4 regions of the Streptomyces sp. NPDC007929 genome follow, and region 2 is predicted to be linked to each of the others. Evidence: riboswitches for the same ligand, from Rfam matches in the RefSeq annotation. Region 2 holds a riboswitch; each other region holds the start of a gene.

Region 1 (4,181 bases), on a different contig from region 2:
TCAAACCCCTCAAACCCCCCACCGCCACCAGGCCACCGCGACCGCCCAGCCCTCCCCGGCCCCAGGCCCCAGGCCCCAGGCCACCCCGCACCCGAGCGCGGTCCCCGCTCAAGCCGAGGCCGCCGTAAGCGCGTCCACCTCCGTCTCCGAGAGCGTCAGCTCCCCGACACCGAGCAGGGCGGGCAGCTGTTCCACCGTCCGCGCGGAAGCGATCGGCGCCGCCACGGTCGGCCGGGCGGCGAGCCAGGCGAGAGCCACGGTGGCGACAGGAACGCCGTGCGCGGCGGCGACCTTGTCGAGGGCGTCGAGGACCCGCCGCCCCCGTTCGGTCTCCAGATGCTTGGCGGCACCGCCCGCCCGCGCGCTCTCGACCTCCGTACCGGGCCGGTACTTCCCCGTGAGGAAACCAGCCGCGAGCGCGTAGTACGGAACGGCCGCGAGTCCGGCCCGCTCGGCGAGGTCCTGGAGCTCGCCCTCGTACGTGTCACGGGAGACGAGGTTGTAGTGCGGCTGGAGGGCGACGTACCGGGCGAGGCCCTCGCGGTCGGAGAACGCCAGGGACGCCCGCAGCCGTTCGGCGGAGATGTTGGAGGCGGCGATGTGCCGCACCTTGCCGGCCTTCACGAGTTCGTCGAGCGCGCCGATGATCTCCTCGACGGGCACGTCGGGCTGGTCGAAGTGCGTGTAGTACAGGTCGATGTAGTCGGTGCGCAGCCGCCGCAGTGAGGCGTCGGCGGCGGCCTTGATGGTGGCGGCGGACAGGCCCCGGAAGTCGGGGTGCTGGCTGACCTTCGTGGCGACGACGACGTCGGAGCGGTTGCCGCGCGCGTCGAGCCAGGCGCCCAGGATGGTCTCGGACTCACCGCCCCGATTGCCGTCGACCCAGGCCGAGTAGACATCGGCGGTGTCGACGAAGTTGCCACCGGCGGCGGTGTAGGCGTCGAGGACGGCGAACGACTGCTCCTGGTCGGCGGTCCAGCCGAAGACGTTGCCGCCGAGGGCGAGGGGGAAGACCTCGAGGTCGGAAGTGCCGAGCTTGCGAAGAGACGTCATGCTCGGTGTCAACGACCGTACGGGAGCGCCCCATTCCACAACGAACGCAAAACCCCCGTAAACCCAGGGCCCCCACGCCCCACGGCCCCACGCCCCACGCCCCCCACCACAAAGCCGACGGCCCTGACGTCGAGGAGACGTAGTCAGGGCCGCCGATGCTTCAACACAGTGGTTCCGCTTACGGGTTCAGCCCCTTGCCCCGCAGCCACGCCATCGGGTCGATGCCACTGGCGGACCCACCGGAGTGGACCTCGAGGTGCAGGTGCGCCCCGGTGACGTTGCCCGTTGCACCCACGCGTCCGATGACGTCGCCGGTGCTGACCTTCTGGCCGACGCTGACGCCGATGGAGGACTGGTGCGCGTACCAGATCTCGGTGCCGTCATCGAGGGTGAGGACGGTCTTGTAGCCGTAGGAGCCGTTCCAGCCCGCCTCGGTGATGGTGCCGCTGTGCACGGCCTTGATCGGCGTGCCCGTGGGGGCGGCGAAGTCCAGGCCCGTGTGGTAGCCGGAGGACCAGTAGGCGCCGGCCTGGCCGAAGCTGGAGGTGATGGTGTACGAGGAGGTCGGCAGCGTGAACTGCTTGGCCAGGGCGGCGAGACGCTCGGCCTCGGCCTTCTTCCTGGCCTCCTCCTCCGCCTTCTCTTTGGCCTCGGCGGCCTTGGCCTTGGCTTCCTTCTCCGCCTTGGCGACGGCTTCCTCGGCCGCCTTCTCGGCGGCGGCAGCGGCGTCCTCGGCTGCCTTGGTCTCGATCTGCTCCTGCTGGTGCTCGACCTGCGCCATGATCCGGGCGCGCAGCGCGTCACCGGCGCCGGCGCGGGCGCGGGCGCCGGACGTGCCCTCCGCGGTGTCCGCGGTGGTGGTGCCGAGGCTGCTGAGCGGGGTGGCGGAACCTTCGGGGGTGTCGTCGTCCGAGATGAGGGAACCCACCGAGGGCAGGTCCGGCACGGAGATGGACACCGGGGGCTTGCCGGTCTGGGCACTGGCCATGCCGCCGGCGCCCACGGCGGCTATGACGCCGACGCCCAGGACGGTGGAGCTGCGGGCGAGACCTCCGCCGCGCTGCTTGGTGACGCGGTGCCGGCCACGGACGGGACGGATGGACTCCTCGGTGGGGTTCCACTCCTGGAACGGGCCCTCGTCGGTGCGCTGACCGCCGAAGCCGAAGGTGTCGGTCTCGCGCTTCGGCGCATACGGGGCCGCGGGGGCAGGCCGGTTGGACGCCACGTGGGCGTACTCCTTTCCTTCCTTCTCGCCTACCGGGTTAGCTGACGGGTTCGGAGCAGGAAGGTCTCCTACGCGCGTATACCTGCCGTGCTTCCACGGTGGTATCCGCCCGATTCACCCCAAGTGGTGGTTCCCCGGTTCCCTTTCGGGATTCGGCGCGTGCGCACGGAGCCGCCTTCTGTGACGGCTGGGACGACCGCGCTGCGTTATCGAACGTTAATGGAGGCGCGAGGGGTATTCCAGCGGTTCCGCTTGATCATTAACCTTTTTCGCGCGGACTTACCTGCCATGACTGGCCCAAATCGGGCGAGTTGACCGCACCGCAAGTGACTGACGGGTTTTGACGGTGTGTCAGTTGTTATGCGGAACGGCACGGTTCGCTCACCGACCGTAGCGCTCCACGGGCAAGCATCAGGAAGGCCCCCGAGATGAAGGCCGATGAAAAGCACCGAGGGCCGGAACCCTTTCGGATTCCGGCCCTCGGCCTTCAGTAGCGGGGACAGGATTTGAACCTGCGACCTCTGGGTTATGAGCCCAGCGAGCTACCGAGCTGCTCCACCCCGCGTCGTTGTGTCACTAGTGTACGCCATCCGCGGGACCACTCGCGCACACCACCGCCCGGCCCCCGATCGCCCCGGTCACACACCCACCCCCCGCCAGCACTCAGCCCACCAGATGACGGTTCGGGGCCTTGGCCCGCTCCTCGTGTTCCAGGAGGACGACGACCTCCACCCCCCGGGCCGCGAGGAGGCCGCTGCCGTCGGCGTCCGTCACGAAGGTGTCCGGCTCGCGCCAGGCCGTGACGACCCGCCGTACGCCCGCGTCGACGATCAGCCGGGCGCAGGGGGCGGGGCGCGAGGCGCGGCGGGCGCACGGCTCCAGGCTGCTGTACACCGTCGCGCCGGGCAGGCGCGGGTCGGCCGGGTCGAGCTTGGCCAGGGCCGCCTCCTCGGCGTGCACGACCGGGTCGCCCGCCTCGCGGGAGTGGCCGCGGGCCAGTTCCGTACCGTCGTCGGCGACCACGACCGCGCCGACGCTGAACGCCGTGTCCGACGGCGGGCACTGCGAGGCCAGTTCGCAGGCGAGGGCCAGCCAGTGGTGGTCGGCGGCGACGGGGAGGGGGCCGGTGCCCGGGGCGGTCGGCTCGTAGCGCATCAGCACGACGTCCTCGATCCGCCGTGACTCCAGCAGCCGGAGCCGGCCGCCCTGGTAGCCGCCGGGGCCGAAGAGGCGGGGAGCCCGGGGGTCGCCCACGAAGAGCGGGGCGAGGACCAGCTGGAGTTCGTCGGCGAGGCCCTGGGTGAGGAGCTGGGTGTGGATCAGGCCGCCGCCCTCGACCATGAGCCGCTCCACGCCCCGGACGTCGTGCAGGTGCGTGAGCAGCCGCCGCCAGTCGAGGTCGGCGCCGAGCGGGACGACGTCGGTGGCCAGGCCGAGGGTGCGGGCACGCTCGGCGCCCCGGTCGGTGGTGTAGAGGACCTTCTCGCCGCCGGTGTGCCAGAAGCGGGCGTCCGGTTCGAGGTCTCCGGAGCCGCTGACGGTGACCTTGAGGGGGTACTCGGGCTTGCCCGCGGCCATGCGGGCGGCCCGCCGCCGCTCCGAGTTCACCAGCAGCCGGGGATTGTCGGCGCGGATGGTGCCGGCGCCGATCAGGATGGCGTCGACGCCGGCCCGGACCTCGTCGACCCGGTCGAAGTCGGCCGGGCTGGACAGCAGCAGCCGGTCGGGGCCGGTGTCGTCCAGGTAGCCGTCCAGGGAGACGGCGGCGGACAGCAGGACGTACGGGTGGGGCATCGGTGCTCCGCGGCTGGTCGGGACGGCGGGAAGGAGTGTCGAGAAGGAGAGGAGCGGCGGGACGGAGTGGCGGCGGCGGGACGGGCTTGGTTCAAGTTTGAAACAAACC
Region 2 (4,181 bases):
CAGCAGATCGAACGCGCTGTACGGCTGATCGGCGAGACGCGGCCATGAGTCGGCGTGACACGGCCGTGCGTCGCACGATGACGGACTGATCAGAAACGGTCAGATGTGGTCGACCGCGGCCATGAACCCCGCCCAGCTCTCCGGGGAGAAGAGCAGTGCGGGTCCGGCCGGGTCCTTGGAGTCGCGCACGGCGAGCAGTCCGGCCCAGGGCGGGGTATCCGGACGCGCGGTCTCGACGCAGTTGTTCGCGCCGGTGCTGTAGCTGCTGCGCAGCCACCGCACACCGTGCAGTTCGATGCTTGAGGGGACATGACGAGGCAGTGCACGCATGGTGCCTCCTTACGCGCCGGCGGCTGTCCCGGCGATGAAATCCAACGAGTCCTCGGGCGAAAGGGCGTGGATCTGAAGGGCGTTGAAGGCCTCCGTGTAGGCCTGGAGGTCTTCTTTCCGTTCGAGGTAGAGGCTACTCGTCAAGTGGTCGAGAACAACCACATCCAGATCAGAAGTGCTCGAAAATGAGAAGATTACGAAAGGGCCGGTGACACCGATGTGCGCCCCGGCGGCGAACGGCAGTACTTGCAGACGCACCTGGGGCAGCCGGGCGGCCTCGACCAGTCGTTCCAGCTGACGGGCCATGACCCCGGGTCCGCCCACCTCGCGCCGCAGCACCGCCTCGTCCAGGACGGCACTGAGCTTCAGCGGGGGATCCTCGCGCAGCACGACCTGCCTGGCCAACCGGACCTCGACCAACGTGTCTAGCCGGTCCTCCGGCAGTCCCTCCACCGCGGCCCTGGTCACCGCACGCGCGTACTCGGGTGTCTGGAGCAGGCCCGGGACGACGGTGGTCTCCAGCGTGCGCATCGCGCCGGCCTGCGACTCCAGGCTGATGAAGTCCCGGTACGTCGGCGGCAGTACGCCGCGGTAGGCGTGCCACCAGTGGTGTCGGCCGTCGCTGTCGTCGGACCCCGCCAACACCATGAGCAGTTCGCGGAGTTGGGAGTCCGTCACACCGTAGGCGTCGAGAAGTAACCGCACATCGGCCGGTTTCACCCCGCTCGTGCCCGTCTCGATCCGACTGACCTTGGACTGGTGCCAGCCCACCAGCCGGGCCGCCTCACCGCTCGTGAGCCCCGCAGAGGTGCGCAGCGCACGCAGTTCGGCGCCCAGTTTCCGGCGGCGCACCGCGGGACCGTGCTGCATGGGCTCCTCCTTACTCCTTCCGAGCCACCCAAATACGGTCTCGCGTCGCAGAGTTCACCGCTTTGAGCGACAGATATATGCATATCTTGGTGGATCGCCGTCCTTCGGGGGTGTTCTGGTGGCAGTCTGGCGACGAAGCACCAGTCCGGGACCGTACTCGAACCATCCGCTCCGTGTCGGGCTGTGGTCCCGTGGGAAAGGGACGAGGTCGCCATGGCAGACCATCTGGAAGCATCCGTCACTCTGCCGAGCGATCCAGCCTCGGTCTCCGCAGCGCGTGCCTATGTGGTGGGCACGCTGGCGGAGTGGGGCCTGGCGGCGGACACGGAGGTGTCCGACACCGTCCGGCTCATCATCTCCGAGCTCGCCACCAACGCCGTCCAGCACACCTTCGGTCAGTCGCCCACGTTCACCGTGGACATCGCACTCGACCGTGACGAGCGCCTGCGCATCGGTGTCACGGACAGTCATCCGCGCTTTCCCAGACGCCTGCCGGCCGCAGTCCAGCAGGACAACGGCCGGGGTCTGGTCATCATCCGCTGGCTGACCGCGGAATGCGGCGGCCGGCTCCGAATCCGCCCCACGCGCGAGGGCGGCAAGACCATCTCGATCGAACTCCCCTGGGCGGTCCCGGTCCAGCCGGTCACGACCGCGGTACAGCAGGAGCCCTAGTCACCACAACGGCATGTTCAGCGGGTGCCGCCCGCCCCCCGGGCCCCGCGCGACCCGCATCCGGGCCACGCCTCACGGCTCCGGGTCACCTGCCGAGGCTCCGGGTCACCCCGCCAAGGCTCCGGGTCACCCTGCCACGGTTCCCAACCACCCCTCACGGCTCTGGGCCGTCCCCGCCCGGCCATCACGCCCGCTCCGCGCCTCACGGCCCGTTGGAGCCCTCGCGGCCGTCGCAGACGCCACCTCGGCGCTCTCCTCGGTGCTTTCCGCCTCCCTGCGCAACCCCGCCCGCCGCACGAGCCGCGGGAGCAGCCCACGCCTCGGCGTGCGGCGGCGCGTCCAGGGCGCCGCCGCACGCCGGGCGGATCACTTCACGCGTCCGTACCAGACACTCTTGGTCCAGATCTTCTGCAGTCGCACCACGTCCCCGCTCTTCGGGGAGTGCCAGAGCTTGTTCTTACCCGCGTAGATACCGACGTGGTACACGTTGCTGCCCGAGTGGAAGAACACCAGGTCCCCCGCCTTGCGGCTCTTGGCGGAGATGTGGCGCGTCTTGTTGTACTGCTGGGCAGCCGTGCGAGGGAGCTTCTTGCCGGCCTTCTTGAACGAGTAGAGCGTGAGCCCGGAGCAGTCGAACCGGTGCGGACCGGTGGCCCCGTACCTGTAGGGCGAACCCTTCTTGGAGGCCGCGACCTGCAGTGCCTTGGTCGCCGGTGTGGCCGCCGCCGCCTCGGATGCGAATCCGGGCGCCACGATGGAGCCGCCCACCGCGGCGATGGTGAGCGCCGAGGCCGTGCCGGCCCGGGCCATGAGCGACGGGACACGATTGAGCGCAGTCATGCGCAACCCTTCGTCAGCCGCCTGTGAAGGATGACCTGTCGGATTCGGGCTGACAAAGTTGCCCGGCCGCTGACGCGGCTTCACCCCAAGGGCTGCTCGGGTCCGGTCATGGCGTGACCGTCCCGGCGACCCGTCGTGCTCGGGTCCTCCACTCCTGCCGATCCACTCCTGTCGACCGGTCATCCGGGCGGCGGCAGGACTCGGCGTCCGCCCGGATCGCCCCGCCACAGCGGCGGGGGCTTGTCGTCAGTCAGGGATCTTGGCTCATGCGTGTCCGGATTTCCCAACGGAACCGGGGATTTGTGTTGTTACTCACCACTCACCCGTTCGGGTGGACACGTGTGCGTTCGAGCCACGGTTCACGGGTTCGCGGAGCTCCGGACCAGGGATGGAATGCCCCATTCCGTCCTCGGGCTACGCGCGTTGCGCAACCGGAGCGGCCCTTAAATTCGTCTCCCGCCTACTCCGAACAGGGGTACGTCATTTGGTCCGTTTCAACTCAGCTCCGGACGCGTCGGCGGCGGGCGGTGCGGCGGCGCGTGCGCCGGGACCGACGGTTTCGCGTCAACTGACGGACTCCGGGGGCAGGGTGAGCCGGGCCGTGCGCCGCTCGCCGTCCAGCACTCGCAGAGCCCGACCACGGTGGCGGCGTGCAGTTCCGTCTCGCCCCGACGGTCCTGGGATCTTGTCCCGGTCGATGTCCGTGCTCACCTGCTCGCGGGTGTGGCCCGTGTGCGGCGCGAGCATCTCCTCCATCCGACTCCGGGTGAGTGGCAACTCGTAGGCGTGGATGGCCAGATCACTGGCCTGCCCCGGACCGGCTCGGTCAACGCGGGCGGGTAGGGCGTGCCGGTCAGGCCACTGACGAGAGCTCCCGCTGGTCGGTCGCGGGCGCGGTACCCGCCTTTCGGGCCCGCAGCGAGTTGCCGAGCAGGACCGCACCCAGACCCAGAGCCGCCCACCAGACCAGGGTCAGGGCGGGCCCGGTCGCCGCCGCGCCGTCGAAGTACGACACCGAGCGCAGCAGCGTCGTCCCCGCGCCCGGCGGAAGCCACTGGCCGATCGCACCGGCCGGCTCCGGCAGCATCTGCGGCGCCGAGGTCGCGCCGGAGAACGGGTTGCCGATCAGCATCACCACGGCGGCCCCGAGGCCCGTACCGGCGGGCCCGATCAGGGCGGCGAGTCCGGCGACGGCACCTGCGACGGCCAGGGTCGCCAGGCCGAGCACCGACGCCTCCGCCCACCAGTCACCGCCGAGCGCCCCGAGCCAGCTGTGCGCGATCGCGGCCGCGATCACACCCACCAGTGCGGACGCTCCGAGCAGTGCGATCACGGCCCGGGAACCGCGCAGCCCCAGCAGGGTGACCACCGCGCCCGCCGCGATACCCGCCAGGGCGAGCGGCAGGGAGGCGGCGTTCAGCACCGCGCCGCGTGGATCACTGGACGGGGTGGACACGACGTCGACCGTC
Region 3 (4,181 bases), on a different contig from region 2:
AACCGCAGGCGGTACGCGCCCTTCGCGCGCTCGGCGTGCAGCGCCGTGACCGCCCGCGCGCGCTCGCCGTCACCGCGCGCCACCGCGTCCACGATCGCGCCGTGCTCGGTCCAGGATTCCACCGGGCTGACCGGCGCCTCCACGGCGTACATCCAGGCGATCTTGTGGCGGAGCTGGGTGAGCATCGAGGTCAGCGCCGGACTGCCGGAGGCCTGCGCGAGCGTCTCGTGGAACCAGCCGCCCAAAGAGCGCAGGTCGTCGCTGTCGCCCCGGCGGGCCCGCTCCTGGCCCAGCCGGACCAGGCCGCGCAGGACCTTCAGATGCGCCTCGGTGCGGCGCTGGGCGGCCCGGGCCGCGCCGAGCGGCTCCAGCAGCAGGCGCATCTCCAGCAGGTCGCCGGCCTCCTGCTCGGTGGGCTCCGCCACACACGCGCCCGCGTGCCGGCGGGTCACCACGAAACCCTCGGCCTCGAGCGTGCGCAGCGCCTCCCGGACCGGCACCCTCGAGACGCCGTAGCGGCGGGCGAGGAGTTCCTCGGTGAGCCGGCTGCCACGCGCGTGGACCCCCGCGACGATGTCGTCCCGGATGGCCGTGCACACCGAGTGCGCGGGAATACGCATGACCGACCTCCGCTTAATCCCCGTGAAACGCCGACGAGCGGCGTGCGTTCCGTGACTCTATTGCAATCGGCCGGAATTTCCGACGGCAGGCGGCAATCCATGGATATTTTTTGGACAGCGGGCGGCCGTAAACGCCGAAAGCCCCGGCTTGAACAGCCGGGGCTTTCGGGGGGAACGGAGACGTTCCGGTCAGATACCCACGCCGTGGGAGCGGAGGTAGGCGACCGGGTCGATGTCCGAGCCGTACTCGGGGCTGGTGCGGGCCTCGAAGTGCAGGTGCGGGCCGGTGACGTTGCCGGTCGCACCGGACAGGGCGATCTGCTGGCCCGGGGTGACCCGCTGGCCCACCGAGACGCTGATGGAGGACAGGTGGCCGTACTGGGTGTACGTCCCGTCCGTCATCTTGATGACGACCTGGTTGCCGTAGGAGCCGCCCCAGCCGGCCTCGACGACCTCGCCCGAGCCGACCGCGTGCACGGAGGTGCCGCTGGCGGCGTGGAAGTCGACACCGGTGTGGCTGCCGGAGGACCACAGGCCGCTGCTGGCCTGGTAGCTGGTGGAGACGTACGAACCGGAGATCGGGGAGACGAAGGTGTTCAGGCGCTTGCGCTCGGCCTCACGGGCGGCTCGCTCCTTGGCCGCACGGGCCTTCTCGGCCGCCTCCTTGGCCCGCTCGGCCATCTCGGCGGCCTGCTTGCGGGCGGCCTCCTCGGCCTTCTGCTTGGCGGCGGCCTCATCGGCGGCGTGCTGCTGCGCGAGGGCCTGGGCGTCGATCTGCTGGGCCGCGGTGTCCCCCATGGTGACGACCGGGGTGAGGCCGGTCTGCTCGACGCTGGGTTCTGCGGCGAAGGCGGCGGGGGCCGCCACGGTGCCGATCACGCCGGTGGTGGCGAGGGCCGCGACGCCCGCCGCGCGGGCGGTGGAGCGCTGCATCCTGCTGGGACGACGGTGCTTCCCGGTGGCGCGAGTGAACGCCATGTAGTGGCTGGTCCTTTCCTTCCCTCTCGCCTACCGGGTTAGCTGACGGGTTCGGAGCAGGAAGGTCTCCTACGGACTCCCTCGCGGCTCGCGCGGGCGCCCGATTCACCCCAGGGACTGCGATGGGTCCCCGGCTCCCCTGGCTCGCGCCGTACGGGGACTCGGCGATGACTGTCCGGTGCCGCGGGTGCGGCGCACTGCCTGACGAACAGCCCGGACGACGCTAAGCGGCGCCACTTTCAATTCCCAAACGAATCCCGGCTTTTGTAGCGCATCCCACAGGCCAGACAGGCAACTCCCATCCCAATTCGGGCATAAAGGGGCCCTGGCGCCTTTGACGACAACCAGGGCCCCCGCGCGCGTGGCGACGTGTACCGCTACTCGGCGGCGACGACGGTGACTTCGCCGATGCCGAGGGCCTCGACCGGCGCCTTGATCTGCGCCGCGTCACCGACGAGGACGGTCACCAGACGGTCCACCGGGAAGGCGCTCACGGCCGCCGCGGTGGCCTCCACGGTGCCGGTCGCGGCGAGCTGCCGGTACAGCGTGGCCTGGTAGTCGTCGGGCAGGTGCTGCTCGACCTGGTCGGCCAGCGTGCTCGCGACGGCCGCCGCCGTCTCGTACTTCAGCGGCGCCACACCCACCAGGTTCTGCACGGCGACGTCCCGCTCGGCGTCGGTCAGCCCCTCGGCGGCGAGGGTGCGCAACACCGTCCACAGGTCCTCCAGGGCCGGGCCGGTGTTGGGGGTGTCGACGGAACCGCTGATGGCGAGCATCGCGGCACCCGTGCCGTCCGGGGCGGACCTGAGGACCTGGCCGAACGCCCGTACGCCGTAGGTGTAGCCCTTCTCCTCGCGCAGGACGCGGTCCAGGCGGGAGGTGAGGGTGCCGCCGAGGCAGTACGTGCCCAGCACCTGCGCGGGCCACACGCGGTCGTGCCGGTCCGGCCCGATCCGGCCGATCAGCAGCTGCGTCTGGACGGCGCCGGGGCGGTCCACGATGACGACCCGGCCGGTGTCGTCGGCGGTGACCGGCGGCACGGGACGCGGCTGGGCCGAGGATCCCGTCCAGGCGCCCAGGGTGTCCCCGAGCAGGGCGTCCAGGTCGATGCCGGTGAGGTCGCCGACCACCACGACGGTGGCCGTGGCGGGGCGGACGTGCTTCTCGTAGAAGGCCCGTACGGCCGCGGAGTCGATCGCGGCGACCGTCTCCTCGCTGCCCTGCCGGGGCCGCGACATGCGCGAGTCCGCCGGGAACAGCTCCTTGGAGAGCTCCTTGGCGCCGCGGCGGGAGGGGTTGGCCAGCTCGTGCGGGATCTCGTCGAGGCGGTTGTTGACCAGCCGCTCGACCTCGCTGTCGGCGAACGCGGGCGCCCTGAGGGCGTCGGCGATCAGGCCCAGGCCCTTGGTGAGCCGGGAGGCGGGCACCTCCAGGCTGAGCCGGACGCCGGGGTGGTCGGCGTGCGCGTCGAGGGTGGCGCCGGCGCGCTCCAGCTCCGCGGCGAAGTCCTCGGCGGAGTGCTTGTCGGTGCCCTCGGAGAAGGCCCGGGCCATGATCGTGGCCACACCGTCGAGTCCGGCCGGCTCCGCGTCCAGGGGGGCGTCCAGCAGCACCTCGACCGCGACGACCTGCTGGCCGGGGCGGTGGCAGCGCAGCACCGTCAGGCCGTTGTCGAGCGTGCCGCGCTCGGGGGCTGGGAAGGCCCACGGCCGGGCGTCGCCCGCCTGCGGCCGGGGGTGGAAGTCCATCGTGGCGAGCTCGGTCACTTGGCCGCCTCCTCGTTCTCGTCGGTGGCCGCGGCTGCGGTGGCGTCGGTGGTGGCGTCCTCGGCGGGCTCGTCGGCGACGGGCTCGTAGACGAGCACCGCGCGGTTGTCGGGCCGCAGGCGGGCCTTGGCGACCTCCTGGACCTCCTCCGCCGTGATCTCCAGCACGCGCTGGACGGCGGTCAGGGCGAGCTGCGGGTCACCGAAGAGCACGGCGTACCGGCACAGTTCGTCGGCGCGGCCCGCGACGGTGCCGAGCCGGTCCAGCCACTCGCGCTCCAACTGGGCCTGGGCGCGCTCCATCTCCTCGGGCGTGGGGCCCTCCTCGGCGAACCGGGCGAGCTCCTCGTCGATGGCGCTCTCGATGACCGGGACCTCCACGTCACCGGACGTCTTCACGTCCAGCCACCCCAGGGAGGGCGCACCGGCGAGCCGCAGCAGCCCGAAGCCGGCCGCCACGGCCGTACGGTCGCGGCGCACGAGCCGGTTGTAGAGGCGGGAGGACTCGCCGCCGCCGAGGACGGTGAGAGCCAGGTCGGCCGCGTCGCACGCGCGCGTGCCGTCGTGCGGGAGCCGGTAGGCGGCCATCAGGGCGCGGGCCGGGACGTCCTCCTCGACGACCTCGCGCAGCTGCTCGCCGATGGTCTCCGGCAGCGACCCGTCGCGCGGGGCGGGCTTGCCGTCGTGACCGGGGATGGAGCCGAAGTACTTCTCGACCCAGGCGAGCGTCTGCTCCGGGTCGATGTCGCCGACCACGGAGAGCACGGCGTTGTTCGGCGCGTAGTAGGTGCGGAAGAACGCGCGCGCGTCCTCCAGGG
Region 4 (4,181 bases), on a different contig from region 2:
GACAGGGCGCGCAGGTGTACGACGCCGGCGCGGACCGGCTGCTGTGGTCCATCACCCTGGACCGGGAGCTGGCCGAGACCGCCCTGGGCAAGATCGAGGCCGAGGTGGGGCAGGTGTACGCGGCGGTCGACCAGGACGGGGTCGAGGGGCTCACGCTGATCGAGCCGGGGTATCTGATGCCGCACCCGACCCTGCCCGCCGTGCGGGTCGAGCGGCGCGACGAGCTGTGGGGCGAGCCGATCAGCAAGGTGCTGCTGCGCCACCCTCATCTGTCGGACGACGAGTTGGCGGCGACGGCCCGCTCGGTGGTCGGCTCGCTGGCCACGGTGACGATGTCCGGGCCCGGCACGGTCGAGCTCCAGCCGTGCGGGATCACCAAGGCCACGGGTCTCGCGCTGGCCGCCGAGCACCTGGGGCTGCGGCCGGCGGACACCATCGCCTTCGGCGACATGCCCAACGACATCCCGATGTTCGACTGGGCCGGCCACGGCGTCGCGATGGCCAATGCCCATCCCGAGCTCAAGGCCGTGGCCGACGAGGTCACCCTGTCGAACGAGGACGACGGCATCGCCGTCGTCCTCGAGCGACTGCTGGGCGGGACGGCTCAGTACGGGCCGTTGACGTTGTCGATCGAGCCGTAGCGGTCGGCCGCGTAGTTGCAGGCCGCGGTGATGTTGGCGACCGGGTCGTACGGATCCCACGAGGTGCCGTCCACGTGGTAGGCCTGGAAGGTGGGGTCGATGGTCTGGAGCAGGCCCTTGGACGGGGTGCCCGCGACGGCGTTGGAGTCCCAGTTGTTGATGGCCTGGGGGTTGCCGGACGACTCGCGCATGACATTGCGGTAGATGCCGTCGTACGACCCGGGGATCCCCTTCTGCGCCATGATGTCCAGCGCCTCGCGGATCCACCCGTCGAGGTTGTTCGCGTAGGTCTTCGCGGACGCCTGGGTGGCCTGGGCGACCCCGCCGGCGGGCTTGGCGGCCGGCTTGGCGGGGGCGGACGACTTGGTCGCCGTCTTCTTCGCGTCCGCCTTGGCGGTCTTCACCGTCAGCTTCAGACCCGGGTGGATCAGCTTCGGGTTGTCGCCGACGGCGGCGCGGTTGTCCTTGTAGAGCTGCTTCCAGCCGCCCGAGACGTCGTACTTGTCCGCGATGCGGGCGAGCGAGTCGCCCTTGACCACGGTGTACGCGAGAGACTTGGCGGGCTGGGCCGCGCGCGGCACGGACTGTGCGGCGGCGGGGACGCTCTGGGGTTCGGCGGCGCTCGCGTGGGTGGCGCCGATCAGCGGAAGGGTGAGTGCCGCTCCACCGGTACCGGCGGCGATGATGCCCCGGGTCAGCGGGTTGGTTCTGGTGCGACGGTGCTTGCCTCGTCCGGCCATGGTGATGTTCCTCTCCGGCGCCTGCGAGGTGAGCTGTCGGGTTCGGGCCGGGAGGTGCCCGGCCGCGTACGGCGCTGTGCCGTGCGCGGCTTCACCCCGAGCCGTGCCGCTGTGCGGACCGGCGACTTACCTGGGTCCCCCGCTCCTGCCCTGCGTGAGTGAGTCGGTTCTGTGGGGAGTCCGGGCGGCGGCAGGATTGGGCGTCCGCCGGACAGGGCCGGAACGTATGCGAGAGCACATGTCGGGAACAAGCACCTCAGTCACATATCGCGTGGTTGACCTTGGTCGGGGGCGTTTGGGCCGCTTGATCCTTTGCTGGAGTCAAGGCTCAACTGGCTTCCGGGGAACGGCGTTAGAGGCCGATGTGGTCAGGAGGGGGAAAAGGGGAAGCAGTGATTCAACTCACTGATCACGAGTCGATGGGGCAATTTCCGCCAAGGGGAATTCATCGGCTCATCACGGCAAATCGTGCATAACTCGCTACCCGAGGGTAAGTCGATAAATATCTGTTCTTATAGGTTGATCGAAAACATAAGGGTCGTGATCGCATACCGCCCGGCCTGTAACCATGGGCGCTGGCGGTGATCGAAACGTGACCGGATACGCTGACTCGAGTGAGGACAGCGACCTATCGACAAACCGCGTAGTCACCGGCAGACACAGCAGACAGGAGACCCCTCGTGACCGACGTCGGGCCGTTCGGGCTGAGCGTGCGGGACCAGGCTCTGGAGGCCGATGTCCAGGCCGGATTGGCGGCTGTCGAGGAAGGCTTGCTCGAAGCCACCAAGAGTGAGGTGCCCTTCATCACGGAGGCCGCCCAGCATCTGGTCCGGGCCGGCGGCAAGCGGTTCCGCCCGCTGCTCGTGATGCTCTCCGCCCAGTTCGGTGACCGCTACGCGCCCGGCATCGTGCCGTCGGCCGTCGTCGTGGAGCTCACCCACCTCGCCACGCTCTACCACGACGACGTCATGGACGAGGCCGCCGTGCGCCGCGGCGTCGCGAGCGCGAACACCCGCTGGGGCAACTCCGTCGCGGTCCTCACCGGCGACTTCCTCTTCGCCCGGGCCTCGCACATCCTGGCCGACCTCGGCCCGGAGGCCGTGCGGGTGCAGGCCGAGGCGTTCGAGCGGCTGGTGACCGGCCAGATCCTGGAGACGGCCGGACCGCAGGACGGCCGCGACCCCGTCGAGCACTACCTGGACGTGCTGGGCGGCAAGACCGGCTCGCTGGTCGCCGTGTCGTGCCGGTTCGGCGCGATGATGTCCGGCGCCGACGAGACGGTCGTGGACGTCCTGACCCAGTACGGCGAGCGGCTCGGCGTCGCCTTCCAGCTCGCGGACGACGTCCTGGACATCGCCTCCGACTCCCACGAGTCCGGCAAGACCCCCGGCACCGACCTGCGCGAGGGCATCCCCACGCTGCCGGTGCTCCGGCTGCGCGAGCGGGCGGCCCGGCTCGGACTCGCCGAGGACACCGCCCTGTGCGAGCTGCTCGACTCCGACCTCACCGACGACGCGCGGCACGCCGAGGCCCTGCGCCTGCTGCGGGCCCACCCGGCGCTGGAGCAGGCCCGGCAGGACACCGTCCGCTACACCCAGGACGCCCGTGCGGCGCTGGCCCCGCTGCCGGAGTGCACCGCGAAGGCGGCGCTGCTGGAGCTGTGCGACGCGGTGGTGCACCGGGCCGGCTAGCCCGTCTCCCCGTACGACCCCTACGGGTCGGGGGAGAAGTCGCCCCCGCGTGTCATACCCCAGCAGTACGCGGAGTTGAGCCCCGGGTCTGACGTATCTCCCCGGCCGATTTGGTCAGATGGTGACCACGGAAAACACCACTCCTCACCTGTTCGGGTGAGAATGGCGGCTCAGGGACGAGTGCGTGGACGACACGGACAGCCGCCGCCGACCACGGAGGTAGGGCACACATGGCACCGTACGCATCCGACGACAGCACGACCGCCGGGGAGGTCGACGAGCAGCGCTCCGGGCGGCACAAAGCCGCGCGGTACGTCGTCCCGGTCACGGTGATAGGGGTGGCGGCCGCGACGATCGGGCTGGTCCCCGCGCTCGCCGACTCCGGTGACCCGGACCTCCCGAAGATCACCGCACAGCAGCTCATCGAGAAGATCGCGAAGTCGGACGTCCAGCAGCTGTCCGGCACGGTGAAGATCAGCACCGACCTGGGCCTGCCCGACCTCGGTGGCCTGGAGTCCGGTCTGCTGTCCGGCGCGGCGAGCCAGGGCGAGGGCGGCTCCTCCGCCGACCCGACGGCCAAGCTCACCGAACTCGCCTCCGGCACGCACACCCTGCGCGTCGCCGCCGACGGCCCCGACCGGCAGAAGCTGTCGCTGCTGGAGAACGCCGCGGAGTACAGCGTCATCCACAACGGCAAGGACGTCTGGGGCTACGACAGCAAGTCCAACGAGGTCTACCACGGCACCTCTTCGCAGAGCCCGGAGCGCGGCGAGGACGGCAAGGACGGCAAGGACGGCAGGGACCAGCAGCCGCCCGCCACGCCGAAGGACTTCGCCGAGGAGGCACTGAAGGCGGTCGACGACACGACCTCCGTGACCGTCGACGGCACCGCCCAGGTCGCCGGCCGGGACGCCTACAAGCTCGTCGTGAAGCCGAAGCAGTCCGGCTCGACGGTCGGCGCGATCAGCGTCGCCGTGGACGCGAAGACCGGCATGCCGCTGAAGTTCACCCTGACCCCGGCGAGCGGTGGCGCGGCCGTGGTCGACGTCGGCTTCACGAAGGTCGACTTCGCCAAGCCGGCGGCCTCCACGTTCGACTTCACTCCGCCC

Evidence for each region. Region 2 has a riboswitch for cyclic di-AMP ahead of ACFZDE_RS00630 (NlpC/P60 family protein). Riboswitches for the same ligand answer to the same signal wherever they lie in the genome.
Region 1: another riboswitch for cyclic di-AMP. It lies ahead of ACFZDE_RS17445 (peptidoglycan DD-metalloendopeptidase family protein); the one in region 2 lies ahead of ACFZDE_RS00630 (NlpC/P60 family protein).
Region 3: another riboswitch for cyclic di-AMP. It lies ahead of ACFZDE_RS33355 (peptidoglycan DD-metalloendopeptidase family protein); the one in region 2 lies ahead of ACFZDE_RS00630 (NlpC/P60 family protein).
Region 4: another riboswitch for cyclic di-AMP. It lies ahead of ACFZDE_RS10615 (transglycosylase SLT domain-containing protein); the one in region 2 lies ahead of ACFZDE_RS00630 (NlpC/P60 family protein).

What each region holds. Positions count from the first base shown of each region.
Region 1 covers NZ_JBIBKD010000005.1:17,656-21,836, forward strand. The annotation lists gene ACFZDE_RS17440 (aldo/keto reductase) at 109-1,053, opposite strand; gene ACFZDE_RS17445 (peptidoglycan DD-metalloendopeptidase family protein) at 1,232-2,278, opposite strand; cyclic di-AMP (ydaO/yuaA leader) riboswitch at 2,290-2,446, opposite strand; tRNA gene ACFZDE_RS17450 (tRNA-Met) at 2,770-2,843, opposite strand; gene ACFZDE_RS17455 (dihydrofolate reductase family protein) at 2,942-4,072, opposite strand.
Region 2 covers NZ_JBIBKD010000001.1:118,665-122,845, forward strand. The annotation lists gene ACFZDE_RS00610 (aminotransferase class I/II-fold pyridoxal phosphate-dependent enzyme) at 1-48, shown strand, start outside; gene ACFZDE_RS00615 (DUF397 domain-containing protein) at 100-330, opposite strand; gene ACFZDE_RS00620 (Scr1 family TA system antitoxin-like transcriptional regulator) at 340-1,200, opposite strand; gene ACFZDE_RS00625 (ATP-binding protein) at 1,414-1,872, shown strand; gene ACFZDE_RS00630 (NlpC/P60 family protein) at 2,239-2,712, opposite strand; cyclic di-AMP (ydaO/yuaA leader) riboswitch at 2,716-2,928, opposite strand; gene ACFZDE_RS00635 (hypothetical protein) at 3,277-3,468, opposite strand; gene ACFZDE_RS00640 (ABC transporter permease) at 3,566-4,181, opposite strand, start outside.
Region 3 covers NZ_JBIBKD010000012.1:120,532-124,712, reverse strand. The annotation lists gene ACFZDE_RS33360 (FCD domain-containing protein) at 1-620, opposite strand, end outside; gene ACFZDE_RS33355 (peptidoglycan DD-metalloendopeptidase family protein) at 810-1,598, opposite strand; cyclic di-AMP (ydaO/yuaA leader) riboswitch at 1,611-1,775, opposite strand; gene ACFZDE_RS33350 (insulinase family protein) at 1,976-3,364, opposite strand; gene ACFZDE_RS33345 (insulinase family protein) at 3,361-4,181, opposite strand, start outside.
Region 4 covers NZ_JBIBKD010000003.1:224,832-229,012, forward strand. The annotation lists gene ACFZDE_RS10610 (Cof-type HAD-IIB family hydrolase) at 1-641, shown strand, start outside; gene ACFZDE_RS10615 (transglycosylase SLT domain-containing protein) at 605-1,381, opposite strand; cyclic di-AMP (ydaO/yuaA leader) riboswitch at 1,387-1,560, opposite strand; gene ACFZDE_RS10620 (polyprenyl synthetase family protein) at 2,062-3,072, shown strand; gene ACFZDE_RS10625 (outer membrane lipoprotein carrier protein LolA) at 3,303-4,181, shown strand, end outside.